One region of the Microbacterium sp. Y-01 genome, then DNA from elsewhere that is predicted to be linked to it. Evidence: riboswitches for the same ligand, from Rfam matches in the RefSeq annotation. Region 1 holds a riboswitch; the other holds the start of a gene.
What was found. A riboswitch is a leader RNA that binds a small molecule or an ion and turns the genes downstream of it on or off. The one in region 1 is predicted to bind thiamine pyrophosphate.
Positions count from the first base shown of each region.

Region 2: it holds a riboswitch for thiamine pyrophosphate, as region 1 does, so the genes downstream of both, CSX12_RS16820 (ECF transporter S component) here and thiM (hydroxyethylthiazole kinase) in region 1, are expected to answer to the same signal.

Region 1 covers NZ_CP024170.1:2,518,125-2,522,820, reverse strand. The annotation lists gene CSX12_RS11960 (phenylalanine--tRNA ligase subunit beta) at 1-408, shown strand, start outside; gene CSX12_RS11955 (NAD-dependent epimerase/dehydratase family protein) at 486-1,457, shown strand; TPP riboswitch at 1,465-1,558, shown strand; gene thiM (hydroxyethylthiazole kinase) at 1,549-2,397, shown strand; gene CSX12_RS11945 (bifunctional hydroxymethylpyrimidine kinase/phosphomethylpyrimidine kinase) at 2,394-4,541, shown strand.
Region 2 covers NZ_CP024170.1:3,496,318-3,501,013, forward strand. The annotation lists gene CSX12_RS16815 (ABC transporter ATP-binding protein) at 1-937, opposite strand, end outside; gene CSX12_RS16820 (ECF transporter S component) at 940-1,596, opposite strand; TPP riboswitch at 1,587-1,698, opposite strand; gene CSX12_RS16825 (D-alanyl-D-alanine carboxypeptidase) at 1,780-3,270, shown strand; gene CSX12_RS16830 (ABC transporter ATP-binding protein) at 3,339-4,696, opposite strand, start outside.

The sequences.
Region 1 (4,696 bases):
GGCGAGCTGCACCCCGCCGTGACGGAGGACGCGGACCTGCCAGGACGGGCGATCGTGTTCGAACTCGACCTCGACCGGATCCTGACGCTCGCGGGCGGACGGGTCGTCGCGGCCTCGCTGTCGACGTTCCCCGCAGCGACGCAGGATGTCTCGCTCACGCTGTCGGCCGATGTCCCCGCGGCGGATGTCCGTGCGGCGCTGGCAGAGGGCGCCGGGGCGCTGCTCGAATCGGTGCGTCTGGTCGACGACTATCGCGGCGAGGGGGTGGCGGAGGGTTCAAAGAGCCTGACGTTCGCCCTGCGTTTCCGCGCTGACGACCGTACGCTCACCGCGGCGGAAGCCTCCGAGGCCAAGCTCGCGGGTGTCGCGGTGGCCGCCGAGCGCTTCGGCGCGGCCATCCGGGAGTGACCGATCATCGCCTGACGAGCTCTCCGCTCTGAGCGGATGCTCTTCCCCGCGGCCGTCCTTCCTGATGGCATGGGCACATGACGGATGTGCTGATCCTCGGAGGGACCGGATGGCTGTCGGGGCGCATCGCGGCGCACACGCTGGGTGCGGGGGCGACCGTGACGTGCCTGGCCCGCGGCGGTCGCCCGGCGCCGCCCGGGGCGAGCCTCGTCCTCGCCGACCGCGACGAGGACGACGCCTACGACGTCGTCTCCGGGACGGACTGGGATCACGTCATCGACATCTCCTCCCGCGCGGATCACGTCTCCGCGGCGGTCCGTGCGCTCGGTGATCGCGCCGCCCGATGGACGTTCGTGTCCTCGATGTCCGTGTATCGCGATGACGAGACCGTCGGAACGGACGAATCGGCCCCGCGGCACCCTGCGGCGCAGGAGGGCGAGGAGTACGACTACGGTCCGCAGAAGGTCGCGGCGGAGGACGCGGTGCAGGATGCTCTCGGCGACAGGGCGCTCCTCCTGCGTCCCGGCCTCATCGTGGGAGACGGCGACCCGAGCGATCGCTTCGGGTATTGGGCAGCGGCGTTCCTCCGTGCCCTCGACGAGCCGGTGCTCGTCCCTCCGCTCCACGGCCGGAAGGCGCAGATCATCGACGTGGACGACGTCGCCGCGTTCGTCGTGGCCGCGACCGTCACCGGCGCCGTGAACGCGATCGGGGACGTGCGCGATCTGGAGGATGTGCTCCGGACCGTGCGCGCGGCGACGGGACACATCGGACAGGTGATCGTCGGCGATGAGGAGCGTCTCGTCGCGGAGGGGGTCGAGTACTGGGCCGGACCGCGCTCCCTGCCGCTGTGGCTGCCGCCGGAGATGGCCGGGTTCATGACCCGCTCGAACGCACGGTACAGGGAGAGCGGCGGCACTCTCTCGCCCCTCTCCGACACGGTGGAGCGCGTCGTGGCCGATGAACGCGAGCGCGGTGTCGACAGGGAGCGCCGGGCCGGACTCACGCGGGACGAGGAGCGCGAACTGCTCGACGTCTTCGCTCGCTAGACTGCGAGGCAGTGACACGGGGTGCCGCATCCGCGGCTGAGATCACACCCGTCGAACCTGATCTAGTTCGTACTAGCGAAGGGATGTCGCGATGAGCGATCTTCTGCGTCCTGATTCCGCCCTCGACCTCGCAGGCAGTGCTGCGGACCTCCTGGAGGTGCTCCGCGAGACGCCTCCGTTGACCCACTGCATCACCAACGCCGTCGTCACGGGCTTCACCGCCAACGTGCTGCTGGCCCTCGGCGCCGCACCGGCGATGGTCGACATCGTCGACGAGGCCGGTCTGTTCGCCCGCGTCGCCTCCGGTGTGCTGATCAACCTGGGAACCCCCACCCCGGAGCAGCGTGCCGCCGGTGCTGAGGCGGTCGCGGGTGCCGCGGCGTCCGGCACCCCGTGGGTGCTCGACCCCGTCGCGATCGGTGTGCTGCCGGTGCGCACCGCTCTGGCGCACGAGCTCCTCGCGCACAGGCCGACCGCGATCCGCGGCAACGCCTCCGAGATCCTCGCCCTCGCCGGCCTCAGCGCCGGCGGACGGGGTGTGGATGCCACCGACAGCACGGATGCCGCCTTCGAGGCAGCGGTCCTCCTCGCCCGGCGCACGAGCGGCGTCGTCGCGGTCTCCGGCCCGATCGACCTCGTCACGGACGGAGACCGCGTGCTGCGCCTGGCGAACGGCCACGAGCTCCTGACGCGCGTCACGGGCGGAGGATGCGCCCTCGGAGCCGTGATGGCCGCGTTCCTCGGCACGGCGACGGCGACCGATCATGATGAGCTCACCGCCGTGGCCGCCGCGATTCTCGTCTACACGATCGCCGCCGAGCGTGCCGCCGCGGAAGCCGGTGGGCCCGGGAGCTTCGCCGTCGCCCTGCTGGATGCGCTCGCCGCCGTCGGCGCCGACGACGTCAGGGCGGCCGCGCGCATCGAGGCAGGCGTCCTGTGATCGCCGACCTCTCGCTCTACCTCGTCACCGACCCCGAGCTGTGCGGCGACCGCGGAGTCGTCGAGACGGTTCGCCGGGCCGTCGACGGCGGCGTGCGTCTCGTTCAGCTCCGGGACAAGAACGCGACGGATGCGGAGACCGTGCAGCAGCTGCTCGCCCTGTCGGAGGTCATCGACGGACGCGCGCTCCTGGTGGTGAACGACCGGCTCGATGCCGCGGTCGCCGCCCGCGCGCACGGTGCGAGGGTCGACGGGGTGCACCTCGGGCAGGGCGATGCATCGGTGCTGCGGGCGCGTCGGGTCCTGGGACCGGACGCGCTGATCGGCCTCACCGCGAACACTCCGGCGCACCTCGACGCGGTGCACGCCCTCCCGGTCGGGACCGTCGACTACCTCGGCGTCGGCGTCATCCGCCCTACCCCCACCAAGGCGGATCACCCGGCCCCGCTCGGGGTCGAGGGTTTCCGCGACCTCGCCGCCAGAACCCCGCTGCCATGCGTGGCGATCGGGGGCGTCGGCATCGACGACACCGAGGATCTGCGCGACGCCGGCGCCGCGGGTCTCGCCGTCGTCTCGGCGTTGTGCGCCGTCGCCGACCCGGCAGCGACCGCCGCCGCGTTCCGGCGCCGGTGGTCGGCCGGTTCCGTGCCCCGGATCCTCAGCATCGCGGGCAGCGACCCCTCGGGCGGCGCCGGCATCCAGGCGGACCTCAAGTCGATCGCGGCGAACGGCGGATACGGGATGGCGGTCCTGACAGCGCTCACCGCGCAGAACACCCGCGGTGTGCGCGGAGTGCACGTGCCGCCGGCGGAGTTCCTGCGTGCGCAGCTCGACGCGGTGTCGGACGACATCGTGATCGACGCGGTGAAGATCGGGATGCTGGCCGACGCCTCGGTCATCCGGACCGTCTCCGCCTGGCTCGATGACGTGCGCCCGCCGATCGTCGTGCTCGACCCCGTCATGGTGGCGACCTCGGGCGATCGGCTCCTGGATCCGGCCGCCGAACGGGAGCTGCGCGACCTGCTGGGTCGGGCCACGCTCATCACCCCGAACCTCGCCGAGCTCGCGGTGCTGTCGGGGCGAGCGCTCGCCGACTGGGAAGACGCGCAGTCCGCGGCGGAGGAGCTGTCGCGCGACGTCGGGGCCGCCGTCCTCGTCAAGGGCGGACACCTCGACGCGGATGACGCTCCGGATGCGCTGCGGGACGCTCGCCGCGGGCTGCGGCAGGAGTTCCCGGGGGAGCGCATCCCGAGTCGGAACACCCACGGCACCGGATGCTCGCTGTCCTCCGCCCTCGCGACCCGGCTGGCCAGGGGAGACGATCCGGTGGCAGCCGTCCGCGCGGCCCGCGCCTGGCTCCGCGAGTCCCTCCGCGCGGGGGAGTCGCTGCGGGTGGGCGGCGGCGCGGGGCCGATCCATCACTTCGCCGGACTGTGGCGACGGGGCGGGACGGAGAGCGCGACGGAGGCCACGGACATCGCCGCCGACTGGTGGGAGAGGATCGCGCAGACCAGGGCCGCGATCGACGAGCTGCCCTTCATCCGCGCGCTCGCCGACGGAACGTTGGAGCGCGAACCGTTCGTCTGGTACCTCGCGCAGGACGCGCTCTACCTCCGCGAGTACGCCCGCGTGCTCGCCGAGGCCGCCCGACTCGCCCCCACCTCTCAGGAGCAGGCGTTCTGGGCGGAGTCCTCCCGCGGATCCATCGCCGGCGAGCTCGACCTCCATGCCTCCTGGCTGACGCCGGCGCAGGGCGTGAGTGCGGCGACCTTCGCCGCCGAACCGGCGCCGGCAACCGTCGCGTACCTCGACCACCTGCGCTCCGTGGCGTTCGGCGGCGACTACGCGGAGATCGTCGCCGCCGTCCTCCCGTGCTTCTGGCTCTACACCGACCTCGGGCGGCTGCATGCCGGGGAGTTCGGCGAGCATGCGCAGAACCCGGAGCACCCGTACGCCTCGTGGCTGGCGACCTATGCCGACCCCGCCTTCGAGGAGGCGACCCGCGCGGCGGTCGTCCATGCCACCGTGGCGGCCTCCGCGGCCCCGCCCGAGCGGAGAGCGCGCCTCCGGCGCGCCTTCGAGGCGTCGAGCGCGCACGAGCTCGCGTTCTTCGCCGCGCCGCTGGAGTCGTATCCCGTCGGATGACGGACCGGATTTGCGGTGGCGGCCGGGGCCGCGCTACTGTCGCGACATGCCTTCGGCCGCCACCGCTCCTTCGACGCTCGCTCCGAGCGTCATCGCTGTGCGCCGACGCCGCGGCCGCCGACTCTAGGCGACCCCGCCCTTCTGCCTGCGCACAC
Region 2 (4,696 bases), 980 kb from region 1:
CGAGGGTGAGCGCGAGCGTCGACTTGCCCGCCCCGTTGGGCCCCGTGATGACGGTCGCGTTCGCCCGCGGCACGCGCAGGTCGAGCCCCGCCTGCACCACGACGTCCGCCTCCCTCGCGATCGAGAGTCCGGATGCGGTGAGCGCGTCGAGGGCGGCGACCGGCTCGAGCACCGGAAGATCGATGCCGCGATCGGGCACCCACACCCCGGCCGCGGCCAGCGCGTCGGCGTGCGCGGCGAAGACCCGGTCGGGCGGACCGTCGGCGAGCAGGCCGCCGTCCGCCGCGAGCACGATCACGCGCGTCATCAAGTCGGCCCAGACGGGCGTGCGGTGCTCGACGACGATCAGGGTCGCGCCAGTCGAGACCACCGCGCGTTCGACACTCGCCCGCACCTCGCGCACACCGTCCGGGTCGAGGTTCGCGGTGGGTTCGTCGAGCAGCAGCAGTCCCGGTCGCATCGCGAGCACGCCGGCGAGCACGAGGCGCTGCTTCTGCCCGCCGGAGAGAGCCTTCGTCGGGCGCTGCAGCGGAACATCGAGGCCGACGGCGTCGAGCGCTTCGGCGACACGGCCGGGGATCTCGGTTGCCGGCACCCCGAGGTTCTCGCAGCCGAAGGCCACGTCATCGCCCACCTTCGACAGCACGATCCCGGCATCCGGGTCCTGCAGCACCAGTCCCACCTGACCGTGGCGCGACTCCGGAGCCGCACCGTCGATCCGGAGCGTGCCCTTCCGCTCACCCTCGTCGTCGCCGCCCAGCACGCCGGCGAGGCCCGCGAGCAGGGTCGACTTGCCCGCTCCCGACGCTCCGAGCAGCAGCACCCGCTCGCCCGGTTCGATCGTGAACGAGACGTCGGCGACGGCCGGGCGCTTCCGGCCGGCGTACCGCCAGCCCCAGCCCGCAGCCTGCACGCGGGCCGGGGCGGCGAAGGTCACGCTCAGACCTCGCGCACGTGCTCTCGCCCCACGGCGAAGCGGTTGAGTGCACCGGTGACGGCGAGGGCGCGCACCAGCAGCCAGCCGACGACGCCCGCCAGGATGGCCCCAGAGACGACGACGCTGACCAGGTAGATCGTGTTGAACTCGACCGACTTCAGGATGTTGGGCGAGCTGCCGTAGAACAGCTCGAACACCCAGGCGGCGAAAGCGGCGCCGACCCCGGCGAGCGCGGCGACCGTGATCCCGAAGCGACGGTAGAAGAACAGGGCGAAGACGATCTCGGCGCCCAGGCCCTGCACGAGGCCGGACAGCACGGTCGAGACGCCCCACACGTTGCCGATCAGCATCGACACGATCGCGGCGACGAGCTCGACGACCAGCGCCGCACCGGGCTTGCGGATCACGAGACCGCCGACGACGCCGCCGAGCAGCCAGATGCCGACGGCGATCCCGCCGAGCCCCGGCGTCAGGGCATCGGCCGCGCCGAACCAGGCGTAGCCGATCGTGTTCCAGCCCCAGAACACGAGGCCGATCGCGACACCGAGGACGGCGGCGACGACGATGTCGACGACGCGCCAGCGCCAGACCGGTGTGCGGTGAAGCCCGTTCGCGGCGGCGGATGCCTGCGTGGTCGAGCGGTGCGTGGACGTACTCATCTGAACTCCTCCCTGCGCTGGCATGACCCAGATCAGGTTCGACGGTCGAAGCGCGATTCGCTCCCTCTCAGCCCGGCTCGCCGGACTCCCGTGGTTGTGCTGACGATCCTACCGCGCCTCGCCACCGGCGCGTCTCCCCGCATCGCGCGGCGGAACGCGCCCGGGATTGGGTACCGTGAACGGGTGACCGCTTCACATCCCCCCGCCGCGGATGCGCCCGCCCCGCCCCTCACCAAGCCGCCGTACGTGCCGAAGCGGCAGCGGGTGGACGAGGACGCCCCCGACGAGCAGGACGCGCCCGCAGACCAGGCAGAGGCGCAGTGGGCGGATGAGAAGACCCCCGCGACCGCTCTGACGTGGGTCGACCCCGCGGCCGTCGCCGCGGATTCTCCGATCGCGTCGCTGGACGATCCGATGACGGATGAGCCGGCGGGCGGACTGCTGCGTGACGCGCGGACGCGTCCCGCCGTGGCCGGGCCCGGGGTCCTGGTGCCGCTCTTCACTCTCGTCGGCCTCGTCGCCGCCTACACCGGCACGACACTGCTCTGGCCGCTGCACGAGGTGCCGCCGACGGTGCAGACCGTCGCCGTCGAGCCGGTCGCCGCCCCGGCGGCTGCGCTCACGTGGCCGACCGAGGGTGCAGGCGCCGTCGGGATCGCCGGGCTCAGCACCGCGGCATCCCTCGCCGACGCCGTCCCGATCGCCAGCATCACCAAGGTCGTCAGCAGCCTGATGGTGCTCGACCGGATGCCCCTCGCGCCCGGTGAGCAGGGCCCCGAGTTCTCGTTCGACTACGGGGACAGCATCGAGTACTGGGACTACCGCCGCAGCGACCAGTCCGCGCTGGACGTGCCGGTGGGCGGCGTCCTGACCGAGTACCAGCTGCTGCAGGGCACGCTCCTGGGCTCGGCGAACAACTACATCGACCGCTTGGCGGCCGAGATCTGGGGTTCCGACTTCCAGTTCGCCCAAGCGGCCGAGACCTGGCTGCGCGATCGCGGGCTCACCGGGATCACGGTGGTGACGCCGTCGGGCTTCGACGAACGCAACGTCGCCACCCCCGACGCGCTGATCGCTCTGGGCGAGCTCGCGATGCGGAACCCCGTGTTCGCGGAGATCGTGGGAACCGTCTCGGTGGACCTCCCCGGCGCGGGGACCGTCGTGAACACGAACGGCATGCTCACCGACCCCGGGGTCACCGGCATCAAGACCGGCACCCTGGTCGGCTGGAACCTGCTCGCCTCGAAGGACGTCACGATCGGGGAGACGACCGTGCACCTATTCGCGACCGCCCTGAACCAGGCGGACGACGAGCAGCGACTCGCCGCCACCCGGTCCCTGTTCGCCGAGACCGAGGCCGCGCTCCGGTCTCAGGCTCCGGTCGTGACGAAGGGCACCGTCGTCGGCGAGGTGACCACGCCGTGGGGCGCGGAGGTGGATCTGATCACGTCGGCGGACGCGTCGGTCGTGCTCTGGAACGGTGCGCCGGCGACCCCCACGACCGCCGTGGACCTCGGGGAGGAGCGCGAGCAGGGCGACGCCGTGGGTGCGCTCACCGCGGTCGGTCCGATCGACAGCGCGACGACACCGGTCGTGCTCGCGGACGACCTCGATGGCCCGAGCCCCTGGTGGCGTCTCACCCACCCGCTGGAGCTGCTCGGGATCACGGACTGACCTCGCAGGAACAGCACGACGCCCCACCCGGCGGAAGCGGGGTGGGGCGTCGTCGTTCGTGCTGGCGGTCAGCGGCGCGGTGCGTCGCCCTCGTCTTCGAGCAGTCCCTGCGCCGCCGCCGTCTCAGCGGCGGGGACCTGCGCTCCGACCGACGCTCCGGCCACCGCGGCCGCCTGCGTCTCGGCTTCCGCCGTCTCGTCGGCATCGCCCGTCATCACGACGGGCGTGGAGCCGGTGAGCGCATCCTCGGCGTCGATGTCGGTCGCGGCCTGCTCGAACTGCGACTGGTACAGACGCCAGTAGGCGCCCTGCGCCGCGATGAGCTCGTCGTGCGTGCCCTTCTCGACGATGTCGCCGTGCTCCATCACGAGTATGAGGTCGGCGTCGCGGATGGTCGACAGGCGGTGCGCGATCACGAACGACGTGCGTCCCTCGCGGAGCGCCGCCATCGCGTGCTGGAGCAGCAGCTCGGTGCGGGTGTCGACCGCCGACGTGGCCTCATCGAGGATGAGGATCGACGGCTGCGCCACGAAGGCCCGCGCGATGGTGATGAGCTGGCGCTCACCCGCCGACACGTTCGCGGCATCCTCGTCGAGCACCGTGTCGTATCCCTCAGGGAGGGCGTGCACGAAGCGGTCGACGTAGGTCGCCTTGGCGGCGGCGATGACCTCCTCATCCGTGGCCGTCGAGCGGCCGTACCGGATGTTCTCGCGGATGCTGCCGGCGAACAGCCACGGGTCCTGCAGCACCATGCCGGTGCGCGAGCGGAGCTCGTCGCGCGTGACCTCGGCGATGTCCTGTCCGTCGAGCATGATCCGCCCGCCGCTGAGCTCGTAGAAGCGCATGATCAGATTCACCAGGGTCGTCTTGCCGGCACCGGTCGGACCGACGATCGCGACGGTCTGGCCCGGCTCCACCCGGAACGAGAGATCCCGGATGAGCGGACGATCGGGAGTGTACGAGAACGCGACGTTCTCGAACTCGATGACGCCCTTGCCCTCCACCAGCTCGGGCGCATCGGCGTCGTCCGCCTCCTGCTCGTCGGCGTCGAGCAGCTCGAAGACCCGCTCGGCCGAAGCCGTGCCGGACTGCACGACGGCGGCCATGCCACCCAGCTCCGACAGCGGCTGCGTGAACTGCTGCGAGTACTGGATGAACGCCTGGACATCGCCGAGACGGAGCTGACCGTTCGCGACCATCAGGCCGCCGAGCACCGCGATGCCCACGTAGCTGAGATTCCCGACGAACATCATGGCCGGCATGATGATGCCGGACAGGAACTGCGCCTTGAAGCTCGCCTGGAACAGCTCCTCGTTCTCGACCTGGAACTTGTCCAGCGCATCCTTCTCGCGTCCGAAGACCTTCACCAGCGCGTGACCGGAGAACGCCTCCTCGACGCGGGCGTTGAGCCGGCCCACCTTGCGCC